Diaphorobacter ruginosibacter: one gene and its partner. Each later gene encodes a partner of the first gene's protein in a complex. Links are inferred from orthologs where the notes say so. Each region holds a gene or a part of one and is shown on either strand. Other genes may lie near its edges.

Evidence for each region.
Region 2: the proteins of H9K76_RS18645 (region 1) and smc are in contact, whole or in part, in a crystal structure (PDB 3ZGX), measured with the Bacillus subtilis proteins. The link is inferred for Diaphorobacter ruginosibacter from one-to-one orthologs.

The regions. Positions count from the first base shown.
Region 1 is NZ_CP060714.1:4,111,846-4,117,734, forward strand. What follows is about bases 1-2,934. They hold H9K76_RS18645 (segregation and condensation protein A), read left to right. Parts: upstream 1-1,002; coding sequence 1,003-1,866; downstream 1,867-2,934. Other genes in these bases: H9K76_RS18635 (purple acid phosphatase family protein), read right to left, coding at 1-520; H9K76_RS18640 (DUF3460 family protein), read left to right, coding at 762-965; H9K76_RS18650 (5-carboxymethyl-2-hydroxymuconate Delta-isomerase), read left to right, coding at 1,942-2,301; H9K76_RS18655 (hypothetical protein), read right to left, coding at 2,348-2,934. In the rest of the region: more of H9K76_RS18655, read right to left, coding at 2,935-3,271; pabB (aminodeoxychorismate synthase component I), read right to left, coding at 3,421-5,208; panB (3-methyl-2-oxobutanoate hydroxymethyltransferase), read left to right, coding at 5,334-5,889. UniProt on the Bacillus subtilis protein: Participates in chromosomal partition during cell division. May act via the formation of a condensin-like complex containing Smc and ScpB that pull DNA away from mid-cell into both cell halves.
Region 2 is NZ_CP060714.1:2,520,517-2,527,519, forward strand. Bases 1,979-6,026 are described here. They hold smc (chromosome segregation protein SMC), read right to left. Parts: upstream 5,707-6,026; coding sequence 2,179-5,706; downstream 1,979-2,178. Other genes in these bases: H9K76_RS11335 (cell division protein FtsZ), read right to left, coding at 1,979-2,124; H9K76_RS11345 (YnfA family protein), read right to left, coding at 5,857-6,026. In the rest of the region: NAD-dependent DNA ligase LigA, read right to left, coding at 1-825; more of H9K76_RS11335, read right to left, coding at 1,021-1,978; more of H9K76_RS11345, read right to left, coding at 6,027-6,180; H9K76_RS11350 (bifunctional diguanylate cyclase/phosphodiesterase), read right to left, coding at 6,213-7,003. UniProt on the Bacillus subtilis protein: Required for chromosome condensation and partitioning.

The DNA of each region.
Region 1 (5,889 bases):
TCAGGGTGTCCGCCGACAGCCGCTGGATGAGGGCAGCGCCCTTGTCGAACGTGATGGTCACGTCCGCCGTCTGCGGGCTCTGGCCCTGGCGGTAGTGGGTGTCGAACGTCAGCACGTAGTTCTTCGCGCTCGTGACCTCGATGGAGGGCGCGGCGAGCGATGCGCTGTAGGGCTTGTCGGCGCGCAGGCCATCCGACTCGATCAGTGCAATGCCGCCCGTGCCCAGCGTGAAGTCGCCGCGCCTGGTGGTGGCGTCGGTCTTCTTGTTCGCGGTCCAGGTCCCGGGTGTCAGGAACTTCCAGCCGAGCCAGTCGGCGGAGCCCTGCGTCACCTTGACATCACCGGGCGTACCGTCCGAGTAGAAGGTGCTCACGGTCCAGCCCGCGGGCGGCACCGCGCTGATCACCGCACCGGTGCCCGCTGCATCGAAATTCTGCTCCTGCAGCACGGTCTGCGCCTGCGCAAGCCCGCAGACCGCCCATGCGCCGGCCGCCCATAAAAATCGCCAGTTCGCGTCCATTCTTCCTCCTGCCCCAGGGCTCATCAGTAGTGGGAAATTGGCAAGATTTGCCATTAAACGCAAATAATCACCAAATTACATGAAACTACAATGACAACAGAAAAAGGCCCATGGGCAGCGCCGTGCCAAGCGGCTCGCCTGCCGGCAGTTGGTGAAAATGGCGCAGCGGCTAAAATGGCGGGCTGATACCCTGCCGCCACACGTTTGCCGTGTGCCGCTTCACCCCACATCTCAAAGAGCCATGTCCTTCTTCCGTCGCCCCGACTACCAATCCGATACCACGCAGTTCATCAACAAGCTCAAGGAACAGAAGCCCGAGCTGGATGCGCAGCAGCAGTACGGCCGCTCGCTGCTCTGGGACAAGCAGGTGGATCGCGACACCTGGGACGAGTACAACGAAGGCCGCGTCGAGCAGAAGCCCTACGTCTACCAGACCAACTCCTGATGTGCCCCGCTCACGCCAGCCGGCGTGAGCACACACCATGGCCGATACCGATCCATCCATCACCGAGGACGAGGCGCCTTCGCGAAAATCGGGGGCCGACGGGCTTCCCGAGGTCATCGACCAGGTCGCGCTCGCTCGCCTGTATGGCGAGCCGCTGTTCGCCCTGCCCCAGGATCTGTACATTCCGCCCGACGCGCTCGAGATCTTCCTCGAGGCCTTCGAGGGGCCGCTCGACCTGCTGCTCTACCTTATCCGCAAGCAGAACTTCAACATCCTCGACATCCCCATGCTCAAGGTCACCCAGCAGTACCTGAGCTATGTGGATGAAATCCGCAGCCGCAATCTCGAGCTGGCCGCCGAGTACCTGCTGATGGCCGCCATGCTCATCGAGATCAAGTCGCGCATGCTGCTGCCGCCCAAGAAGCAGGAGGGCGAAACCGAGCCCGAGGATCCACGCGCCGAGCTGGTGCGCCGCCTGCTTGAGTACGAGCAGATGAAGCTCGCCAGCCAGCGGCTGAACACGGTGCCGCAATACGGCCGCGATTTTCTGCGCGCGCAGGTCTACATCGAGCAGAGCCTGCAGCCCCGCTTCCCCGACGTGGAGCTGGTCGACCTGCAGGATGCATGGCGCGACATCCTCAAGCGCGCCAAGCTCGTGCAGCACCACAAGATCACCCGCGAGGAGCTCTCGGTGCGCGAGTACATGAGCAATGTGCTCAAGACGCTGCAGGGCCGCCGCTTCGTGGAATTCGAGGAACTGTTCCAGCCCGAGAAAGGCGGCACCGTGCTGGTGGTCACCTTCATCGCGCTGCTCGAACTGGCCAAGGAAACGCTCATCGAAATCACCCAGGCCGAAGCCTTCGCGCCGATCTACGTGCGCCTGGCCTATACGCCAGTCTGAGAACGTGCCGACGATCTGACACCCTGCGGCGCACTCCATGCGCCTTTGCCTTTCATCCATTGCGAGACTAACCCCATGCCCCACCTCGTCATCGACTTCAGCGCCAACCTCGCCGATTTTCCGGAGGCACAGATCCTCAAGGACGTGAACGCCGCGCTGTGCACCAGCCCGGAGATCAAGGACGAAGCGGATGTGAAAAGCCGCACCCATCGCATCACGCATTTCGAAATTGGTGCGCAGCCCGAGAACCGGGGCTTCGTGCATGCCCAGCTGCGCCTTCTGTCGGGCCGCTCGCCCGAGGCCAAGAACGACCTCGCGGAGCGCATTGCCGCCGTGCTGCGCAAGCACACTCCACGCCCCGAAGGCATGATGGTGCAGTTGAGCGTGGAGATCCTCGACATGGATCGCGGCAGCTACGTGAAAGAGCGCCTGTAACCCTGCGGCACACGCCGGCCCCACAACGGGAGCCGGCAGTGATGCATCACTGCATCGGAGAGGCTTCGCGCGCGGATGCCAGCACGCGGCCTTCGCTGGCCATCGCGCGCAGATGGCGTTCCACGCGCAGGAACACCACGATGAGCATCATGAACACCAGCGTCCACATGAGCACGGTGAATACCAGAAGGTTGGACGGCTCCATGAGGCGCTCGAGCCACGAGGGGCGCGTACCGGCAGTATCGGCATCGGTGCCCGAGACCTTGGTCGAGAACGCCATGTTGTAGTTCAGCAGCAGATTGCTCACGAGGAACGACGTGGTCTGCTGCGCCATGCCGCGCTGCACCTGGGCGTCGGCCAACAGGGTCTTGAAGGCGGCGGGAGCCCCCAGCACGAACGCGCGGCCCGCGTCGTAGCCGTTCGCATCGATGATGCCGTGGGTCTGGTTCAGCAGCGCCTCGGTAATGTTCACGGGCTGCGGCTTGAATTCCTCGTCATCGCCCTGCACGCCTGCCGTGGCATCGACTGCCGCGCTGACGGCCGTGCCGGCCGAAGCCTTCTCGCGCGATGCCTTGAGCCAGTCCGCCAGCGACTGCGCATCTGTCAGCCCGGCATCATCGCCTGCCGCATCGACCTGCCGGCGCTTGTCGGGGTTCTGCAGGATCGCTGCGCGCAGCAACTGATCGACCTGGGTGAATGCAGCCACCACCTCGCCATCCTTGGCGAGCTTGTCGTCATTCGCATGGTGATCGGAATCCGCAAATCCGAAGTCGCTGTACGTGGTGCGCTTGAGCTCGGCATCGTCGATCTTGAAGCCGCTCCAATCTGTCGTGGCTTGTGTTGCAGATGCTGCCGGAGAACGCAGCGAATCGGCGGCCCACAGCGCGAGGCTGAACAGGGTGAACAGCACCAGCAGCACCATCAAGACGCGCATCAGGTAGAGCAAACCGCTTTCTAGTTTTTGAAGCATGGAAACCTTCATGAAATGAAACAAGGCGCGCAGTGTGCCATGCCATGAGGGGGCCAGGAATGCAACAATTTCCAACAAAAAGGTGATGCGCGGCCAGAGGGGAAATGGGCATCTGCTGCCCGATCACCTCCTAAGTTTGGAAACCAGGGTCAAGCGATCTCGGCGTCCAGCCAGCCGCGCAGGCTGTTGAGGAACGCCCATGCACGCACCCGGTGCGCATCGCGCACATGCACCACGGCCTCGCGCAGCCGGCCCGACGCAAGCGCAAGCTCCCGGCCGATGCCTGGCAACAGCCCGCAGGCAAGCGCAGGCGTCACCCAGTCTCCGCTCTCCAACTGCATGGCGATGTTGCCGCGCGTGCACTCCGTGATTTCACCCGCGTCGTTCCACAGGATCACGTCAAAGAGCCCGCTCTGCGAAGCTGGCTCGAAGGCAGCGTAATGCGTGCGCCGCGTGGTCTTGTGAGACACGAAATCACTGTGCGCAGCGGCAAAGCAGCGATCTGCCAACGCCAGTTTCACGGGCTGCGCGGTGGCAGAGAAAGCGAATGCCTGTGCCTCGAAGGTGCCATCCTCATGCAGCAGCCACCGCACGCGCCAGTCCCCTTGAGGATGCTGGCTGCAGAGAGCCGCCAGGGTTTGATGCACCGGCGGCTCGTTCCATGCGAAGCCGAAGTACGCCGCGGACGCCCGCATGCGCGCCAGGTGCCGCTCGCGGTTCCGCAGTACGCCATCACTGAGCAGCAGCGTTTCCAGAATCTGCAGCGGCGGCAGCGCGCGGTCGATGAACGCGCGCTTGTTCTTCCATTCCTGCCATTCGTCCTGCGCGCCGGCATCGGCGGTGATGCCGCTGCCGATGCCGCAGCGCACATGCCCATCCGCTCCGATGGACAAGGTACGGATCGGCACGTTGAAGGTGGCGCGCAGGCTGCCGGGGGCGGCGCCGGGCCGCACCACGCCCAGGGCGCCGCAATACACGCCCCGCGCTTCGTGCTCCAGCCGGGCAATCCAGCGCATGGCCTGCACCTTGGGCGCGCCGGTGATCGACCCGCAGGGGAACAGGGCTGCGAACACGTCGCGCAGGGACGTCGATGGCCTGGTGCGAGCCACCACGTCCGAGGTCATCTGCCACACCGTTGGCAATGCCTCGACGTGGAACAGGCGCGGCACCTGCACACTGCGCGGCTCGGCAATGCGCGAGACGTCGTTGCGCAGCAGGTCCACGATCATCACGTTCTCCGCCCGCTCCTTGGGGGAGGTGCGCAGGTGCAGGGCCAACGCCGCGTCCTCCTCCGCTGTGGCGCCGCGCGCCGCCGTGCCCTTCATGGGACGGGTCAGCAGCGTCTCGCCGTCCCAATCGAAGAACAATTCGGGCGAGAAGCTCAGGATCCGCTCGTCACCCCAGCACATGCTGGCGACATAGCCGCCGGGCTGGGCCTCGCGCAGTGCGTCGAACAATGCCTGAGCCGATCCCTTGAGATCGCCGGTCATGGGGGCCGTGTAATTGATCTGGTAGCACTCCCCCTGCGCGATCGCCGCGTGGATGCGCTCGATGTCCCGGGTGAAGCTTGCACGCGATGATTCCGAATGGGCGCCGGGCTTCCAGTGCACGTGGGCCAGTTGCGCCTCGCCCGAATCGGGGGAGGCAGCGGCCTCGACAGTAACGGGAGCTTCGTACTCGGCAAACCACGCGAGCGGCAGTCCCTGCTGCGGCGCATGGGTGGAAAAGGCGCTGTCGAATGCACTTGCCGCCTCATAGGCCAGGCCGCCCAGGCACCAGCGCCCCTCGCGGGCTGCGCGCTCCACCTCCTCGATCACCGCGGCCACCTCGCCCGCCGAGCGGGCCTGCCACACGCGCAAAGGCTCGCCGAAGCGCAGGCGCAGACGTGCCGCCGAGGGGCTGTGGGGGTCGGGAAAATCAATCAATGTGGACAGCATGGGGCGCGCATTATTCCATGGGGGTCCATGCAACCACTTTTCTTACGGGTTGGTGCAATCGGGAGGTTGCTTATAGACTTCGCGCAATTTTCCGAAATTGCCCCAAATTGCCAGGAGACCATTCCATGAACGCACCCGCACCGGCATCCCCCAGCGCCACGGGCACGCCCTATGGCACCATTCCGCCCGCATCGCCCATGCCTGCGCGCAAGCCCATCAGCCTGCCGCGCCTCGCGCAGATGCGCGAGGCAGGCGAGAAGATCACCATGATCACTGCCTACGATGCCACCTATGCGGCCGTGGCTGATGCTGCGGGCGTGGAGTGCATTCTGGTGGGCGATTCGCTGGGCATGGTCTGCCAGGGCCTTCACAGCACCGTGGGCGTGACGCTGGACGCCATGGCCTACCACACGGAAAGCGTGGCGCGCGGACTGCATCGCGCCCAGGGAACGGCCTGGCTCATCAGCGATCTGCCTTATGGGAGCTACGCCGAGAGCAGGGAACAGGCCATGCGCAGCGCCAGCCGGCTGATGCAGGCGGGCGCGCACATGATCAAGCTCGAAGGCGGCGGCTGGACGGCACCGACCGTGCAGTTCCTCGTCGAACGCGGCGTACCTGTCTGTGCACACCTGGGCCTCACGCCGCAGACGGTGCACGCGCTGGGCGGCTACCGCGTCCAGG
Region 2 (7,003 bases), 1.6 Mb from region 1 along the record:
TCCCCAGTCCTTCAGGGTCCGGAGCATGTCGTAGTGGGTCTTGAAATCGGGGCCGCCCTCGGAAGCCGGGCTGATCTCGCCCAGGCCATAGGCGAAGAACGACAGCGGCCGCTGGGCCGCGATGTTCGAATCAAGCTGGCGCACCGCGCCGGCCGCCGCATTGCGCGGGTTCGCGAACAGCTTGCCGCCGGCCGCCGCCTGGCGTTCATTGAGCTTTTCCAGATCGGCGCGTCGCATGTAGACCTCGCCGCGTACCTCCAGGATCGGAGGGACGCCCCTGCCCTCGGGCAATGTCAGTGGAATCTGGCGGATGGTGCGGATGTTGTGCGTGACATCCTCGCCGACCTCGCCATCGCCACGCGTCGCGGCCTGCACCAGCACGCGGTTCTCGTAGCGCAGGTTCATCGCGAGGCCGTCGAACTTGGGCTCGGCCACATATTCGACCGCTGGCGCGGACTCGGGCAGTTCAAGCTCCCTGCGCACGCGCGCATCGAAGGCCATGGCACCGCTGGCCTCGTTGTCCGTCTCGGTCTGTATGCTGAGCATCGGCACGGCATGGCGCACCGGCGTCAGGCCATCGAGCACCGCGCCGATCACCCGCTGCGTCGGCGAGTCGGGCGTGACGATCTGGGGATAGGCCGCCTCCAGCGCTTCGAGCTGCTGGTAGACACGGTCATACTCGCCATCAGGCACCGTTGGCGCATCGAGCACATAGTATTCGTGCGCCCAGGCATTGAGCTGGTCACGCAGCGCGTTCACCTTGGCAACGACCTTGGAAGGCACGTCCTGCGGCGGAGAAGAGAAAAGGTCAAAACTTTCGGCCATGGCCCGTAGCATTCTTTCTGCCGCGCGGGAGTCTGTCTCTCACGCCGGCACATGTGCGCAAACGCACTTGAGACGGCAGATGGTTCACACGCAAGATGCCGTCGGATGGCCCGCACTGTCGGTCAGGAGTGGCCGCCATCATGAAATACGGTCCTGTCCCGGGCAGATGCGCAGCCCCGTTGTCCCCGTATCGGGTCAGCTGAAGAGGCGGCGGGCAAGCGCCGAGCCTGCCGACAGCTCGCGGCTATCCAGCTTGTCGTAGAGCGTCTCCAGATCCGCGGTGATCGGATCCATCGTCATGGCGGGCAGTGGCGAGCCATTCTGGTCGCACAGCACGCCGTCCATGGTCTTGCACAACTGGGCAGCAACCTCGCGCAGGCGCGTGAAAGGCTGCTCGCTGCGGTGCACCTGCGCGACGTCCAGGCTCAGCAGCAGGTCGCGGATCGCCGACTGCTCCGGGTCGTCCGACAGCGCCGCCTGGGTGTCATAGGACAGCGTGAGGATCGGCGGCAGGCCCGCCTCGGCCGCCGGCAGCACGAGGCGGCCGGGCATGGCGCCCTGCGTGAAGCCGACCGTGGCGGCATTCTGCTGCACATAGCCCGGGCTCCAGGCGGCGTGGCGCGCACGCAGCATGAAGCTGAGCTGCGCATCATGCTCGCTCGCGAACTGGTCAAGCTCGCGGGCACGCGCCACCTCGTGCAGCATGTCGGGGAAGTCCACCGCGGCGCCGATGTTGTCGACAAAGCCCTGCGCCTTCATCACGAACTCGGAAAACTCGATCTCGTTGAGCGGCCCCAGGCGATTGGCCAGTTGCACACCCGCCTGGAACTGCCGGTAGCGCTGGCCCGCCACGGGCCCTTCCCATTGATGGGTAGCCTCGTTGAGGCCTTCAATCGCAAAAGGCTTGCTGCCCGCGCGGCGGGTGGGAGGCAACGCCGCCAGGGCGGCATCGCCCGACACCAGCTGGTCGGCGACGATGGGCGCCATGGCGTCCAGCAGCGGGTCAAGGCCGCCACGCCGCTCCGCCTGCGGCACCGGCATCTGCAGCACGTCCTTCAGGTCGACCGAATGGCCGTCGAAGCTGGGCTCGATGCCATGTTCCGGGCCGAGTCCGTTGGCACCCACGCCTTCGAAACCGGGCTCGAGACGGGCAGCCGACGCATCCGATGAGGCCGCCTCGGGCTCGGCAGGCCGGGCACGCTTGGGCGCATTGCGGTGCGTGGACCAGGCGTTGTAGCCGACGACAACCGCCAGCACGAGTCCGCCGGCAATGATGAGTGCAATCTGAAAAGTGCTCATGGTGAATTCAAATCGTTGTGCTTTCCATGGCGGCCGGCATCGTGGTCCGGCCCGTCATGCCTCGGCCATCGAAAGCGCGGACTCCATGTCCACGGCCACGATGCGCGACACACCCTGTTCCTGCATGGTCACGCCGATCAATTGCTCGGCCATTTCCATGGCGATCTTGTTGTGACTGATGAAGAGGAACTGCGTTCCCTTGGACATGCTTGCCACCAGTTTGGCATAGCGTTCGGTATTGGCATCGTCCAGCGGCGCGTCCACCTCATCGAGCAGGCAGAACGGCGCCGGATTGAGCTGGAAGATCGCAAACACGAGCGCAATGGCCGTGAGCGCCTTCTCGCCGCCCGAGAGCAGGTGGATGGTCTGGTTTTTCTTGCCGGGTGGCTGCGCGATCACCTGCACGCCGGCGTCCAGGATCTCGTCACCGGTCATCACCAGCTTGGCCTGGCCACCACCGAACAGCTCGGGGAACATGCGGCCGAAATGGTCGTTGACCGTGTCGAAAGTCCCCGAGAGCAAGGTGCGTGTCTCGGCATCGATCTTGCGGATTGCGTCCTCCAGCGTGTTCATCGCCAGCGTCAGGTCCTCGGTCTGCGCATCGAGGAAGGTCTTGCGCTCGCGCGCGAGGTTCAACTCGTCGAGCGCCGCCAGATTCACCGCGCCAAGCGCCGTGATCTCCCGGTGCAGGCGATCGATCTCGCCCTGCAGCCCGCCGATCCGCACATTGCCCTCCGTGATGGACTGCGCAATCGCGGCCAGGTCGGCCTCGGCATCGTCCAGCAAGGTGGTGTACTGCTCGAGGCCCAGGCGCGCGGCCTGCTCCTTGAGCTGAAAGTCGGTGATGCGCGCGCGCAGCGGATCCATCGCGCGCTCCAGGCCCACGCGGCGTTCGTCGCTCGCGCGCAGCTTGGCGGTCAGGTCGTCGTACTGGCTGCGCTGGGCAGCAAGCGACTTCTCGCGCTCCATCTTCTCGTCGAGGGCGGTCTGCAATCCGCCCTGCGCGGCCGCCGCCGAAAGGCGCCCCATCTCGTCGCGAGCCCGGACGTCTTCCTCGGCAAGCGACTTGGCCTGCGCCGCGGCGGTCTCGATGGTGCGCGACAGCTCGGCCTTGCGGGCCTCCATGGTGCGCCGCGAGAACACGGCTTCCTGCGCCTGTCGCTCGAGAGAACGCTGCTGCTCGCGGCATTCGTTGAGTTTTCGCTCGGCTTCGATCACCCGCTCGTCCAGCTGCGCATGGCGCTCCTGGCTGTCGGCCAGCTGCATGTCGAGCTCTTCGAAACGCGCTTCCGCGGAGACGCGGCGTTCCTGGAGATCATTGAGCTGCGCCTCCACCTCGGCCAGGTCGGCACCGATCTGCTCGCTGCGCGCCCGCGTCTGCTCGGCCATCTGCGTGAGGCGCAGGGTCTCGACCTGCAGTTCATGGGCCCGGCTCTGCGCCTCGCTGGCCTCGCGGCGCGCCGTCACCAGGCGCTGCGACGCATCCGCATAGGCCGCCTCGGCACGCACCAGAGCCGTGCGCGACTCCTCGCTGATCAGGACCTGCGCACGCAGCTCCTTCTCGAGGTGTTCGATTTCCTGAGCGCGCGCAAGCATGCCGGATTGCTCCGAGTCCTGCGCATAGAAGCTTACGCTGTTCGCCGTGACCGCATGGCCGCTGGCCACATAGATGGTCTCGCCCGCCTTGAGCTGTGAACGGCGGTTCAGCGCCTCGTCAAGCGACGGGGCGGTGAAGCAGCCGCTCAGCCAATCCACCAGCACGGCATAGAGGCCCGCATCGGTCACGCGCAGCAGGTCGGAGAGATTCGCCTGTCCACTGCCGCCGGCTGCGGCCGTGCCCGCCGAGGGCTTGCTGTAGAACGCCAGGCGGGCGGGTGGCGCATCGCCACCGCCGTGCCCGAGAAAGCCGCGAACCATGTCGAGGCGGCCGATCTCCAGGGCGTTCATGCGCTCGCGCAAGGCAGCCTCGAGCGCGCTCTCCCACCCCTTTTCGACGTGGATGCGGCTCCACAGGCCCTGCATGCCGTCCAGGCCATGCTTGGCGAGCCAGGGCTGCAGCTTGCCGTCGGTCTTGACCTTTTCCTGCAGTGCCTTGAGCGCATCGAGGCGCGCAGACAGGTCTGCCTGGCGCGCGCTTTCAGTATTGACGGCCTGCTGGCGCTGGCGACGATCATCATCGAGCAGCGGAACGCTTTCCTGCAGTTCGAAGTGCCGTGCCTCGCTCATCTCGGCGGTTTCATTGGCTTCCGCGAGCTGCGCCTGCAGGTTGGCAAGGCGTGCCTCGTCGGGTGCCGCGAGGGCGTTGCGGTCGGTGCGCAGGCGTTCCTGCCGCGATTCAAGCTGGCGGCTCTGTTCCCCGAAACCGCGCTGCTCGGCGGCCAGAACCTGGATCTGCTGCTGGATCTGCACAACCGAGCCGCGTTGCTCGCTAGCGCGTTGCTGGCTCTGGCGCAGCACCTCCTCGAGGTCGGGCATCTGCATGGCCTGCTCCTCGACCTGCGCGGCAAGCAGTTCGGCCTTCTCCTCGGCATCCATGCCCGCGCCGGAGATGTTTTCGAGCTCGATCTCGGCCTCTTCCTTGCGCCCGTTCCATTGAGCGATCTGCTCGGACAGCTGTGCCAGGCGGTTCTCCACGCGCTGGCGGCCTTCGACCACGTAGCGGATCTCGGCCTCGAGCTTGCCAACCTCGGCCGTGGCCTCATAGAGGCGGCCCTGGGCCTGGTTGACCTGGTCGCCTGCGGCATAGTGGGCCTGACGGATGGTCTCGAGATCGGCCTCCACGGCACGCAGGTCGGCCATGCGTGCCTCGAGGTCGTTGACCGCCTGCAGGCCTTCCGTACGGACCTTGGCCTGGTCGGCCTCGGCATCCGCACGCTTCAGGAACCACAGTTGGTGTTGCTTGAGCGTCACGTCGCCCTGCAGCGCGTTGTACCTGGCAGCCACCTCGGCCTGCTTTTCGAGCTTGTCGAGATTGGCGTTCAGCTCGCGCAGGATGTCTTCCACGCGCGTGAGGTTCTCGCGCGTATCCGAGAGCCGGTTCTCGGTCTCGCGGCGGCGTTCCTTGTACTTGGACACGCCTGCCGCTTCCTCCAGGAACAGCCGCAATTCCTCGGGGCGCGACTCGATGATCCGGCTGATCGTGCCCTGCCCGATGATGGCGTACGCGCGTGGCCCCAGGCCCGTGCCAAGGAACACGTCCTGCACGTCACGGCGGCGCACGGGCTGGTTGTTGATGAAATAGCTGCTGGTGCCGTCCCGCGTGAGCACGCGCTTGACGGCGATTTCGGTGAACTGGTTCCACTGGCCGCCGGCGCGGTGGTCGGCATTGTCGAAAATCAACTCCACGCTCGAGCGGCTGGCTGGCTTGCGGTGCGTCGTGCCGTTGAAAATCACGTCCTGCATCGATTCGCCGCGCAACTCGCTCGCCTTCGATTCGCCGAGCACCCAGCGCACGGCGTCCATGATGTTGGATTTACCGCAGCCGTTCGGACCCACCACGCCAACGAGTTGACCTGGAAGCATGAAGTTGGTGGGTTCGGCGAACGACTTGAAGCCGGCGAGTTTGATGGAGTTGAGACGCACGAGTCAGGCGATGTTGATCAGGGCGCAGGAATGTTCAATGCGGAATCATACCGTGCAAGCGCCCTGTTCCCCTGCGACGCGTGAAGCTGCTACGAATTTTGACAAAAACGAACCGCAACACCAGGCTGCTTCTTCGGGATATCTGGGGCCTCAGGATGCGCGGGGCCCAAAGGCGATCACCGCCATGCCGGCCAGCGTGATCGCGCCGCCCACGACGTCCCACATGCCGGGGCGGATGCCGTCCACCGCCCACAGCCAGACCAGCGCCGTGCACACATAGACCCCGCCGTAGGCCGCGTAGATGCGGCCCGAGGCGTCGGGATGCAATGTGAGCAGCCATGCGAACAAGGCGAGGCTGAAGGCGGCCGGCACCAGCAGCCAGGCCGATCCGCCCTTCTTGAGCCAGAGCCATGGCAGGTAGCAACCAATGATTTCCGCAAGCGCGGTGACGAAAAACAGAGCAACTGTGGTCATGCCCGCCTGTATAGCAACCGTTGAACAGGTGATTAGACCATCAGATCGGCAGAGGCACGCCCCATGACGAGCGCCTCGAACTCCTTGAGCGGCAGCGGCGGGCTCAGCAGGTAGCCCTGCCATGCATAGCAATGATTGCGCTCGAGGAATTGCCGCTGCGCCTCGGTCTCCACCCCCTCGGCGGTCACCTGCAGGCCCAGGCTGGTGCCCAGCGCCACGATGGTGCGGGCGATGGCCGCGTCGTTCGGGTCCGTCAGCACATCACGAACAAAGCCCTGGTCGATCTTGAGCTCGTCAAGCGGCAGGCGCTTCAGGTAGGACAGCGAAGAGTAGCCCGTGCCGAAGTCGTCGAGCGAGAAACCCACGCCGTAGCTCTTGAGCCTTACCATCTTCTTGACCGTGTCGTCGATGTCCTCCAGCAGCAGGCTCTCCGTGAGCTCAAGCCGCAGACGGCGCGCATCCGCCCCCGTGCTCGCCAGCGCGGCAAGCACCTGGGGCACGAAGCCCGCCTGGTGGAACTGCTGGGCGCTCACGTTCACCGACAGCGTCAGTTCGCTGAGCACAGGATCCGCCGCCCATGCGGCCAGCCGCTCGCATGCGGTGCGCAGCACCCATTCGCCCAGGCGATGGATGAGCCCGCTTTCCTCCGCCAGCGGAATGAACTGCACAGGCGAGATCGGCCCTTTTTCCGGATGCAGCCAGCGCATCAGCACTTCCGCCCCGACGATGCTGCCCAGCGCCATCTGCGGCTGATAGGCCAGTTCGAACTGGCCCTGGGCGATGCCGGCGCGCATGTCGGCCTCCAGCGCCACACGGGCCTCGA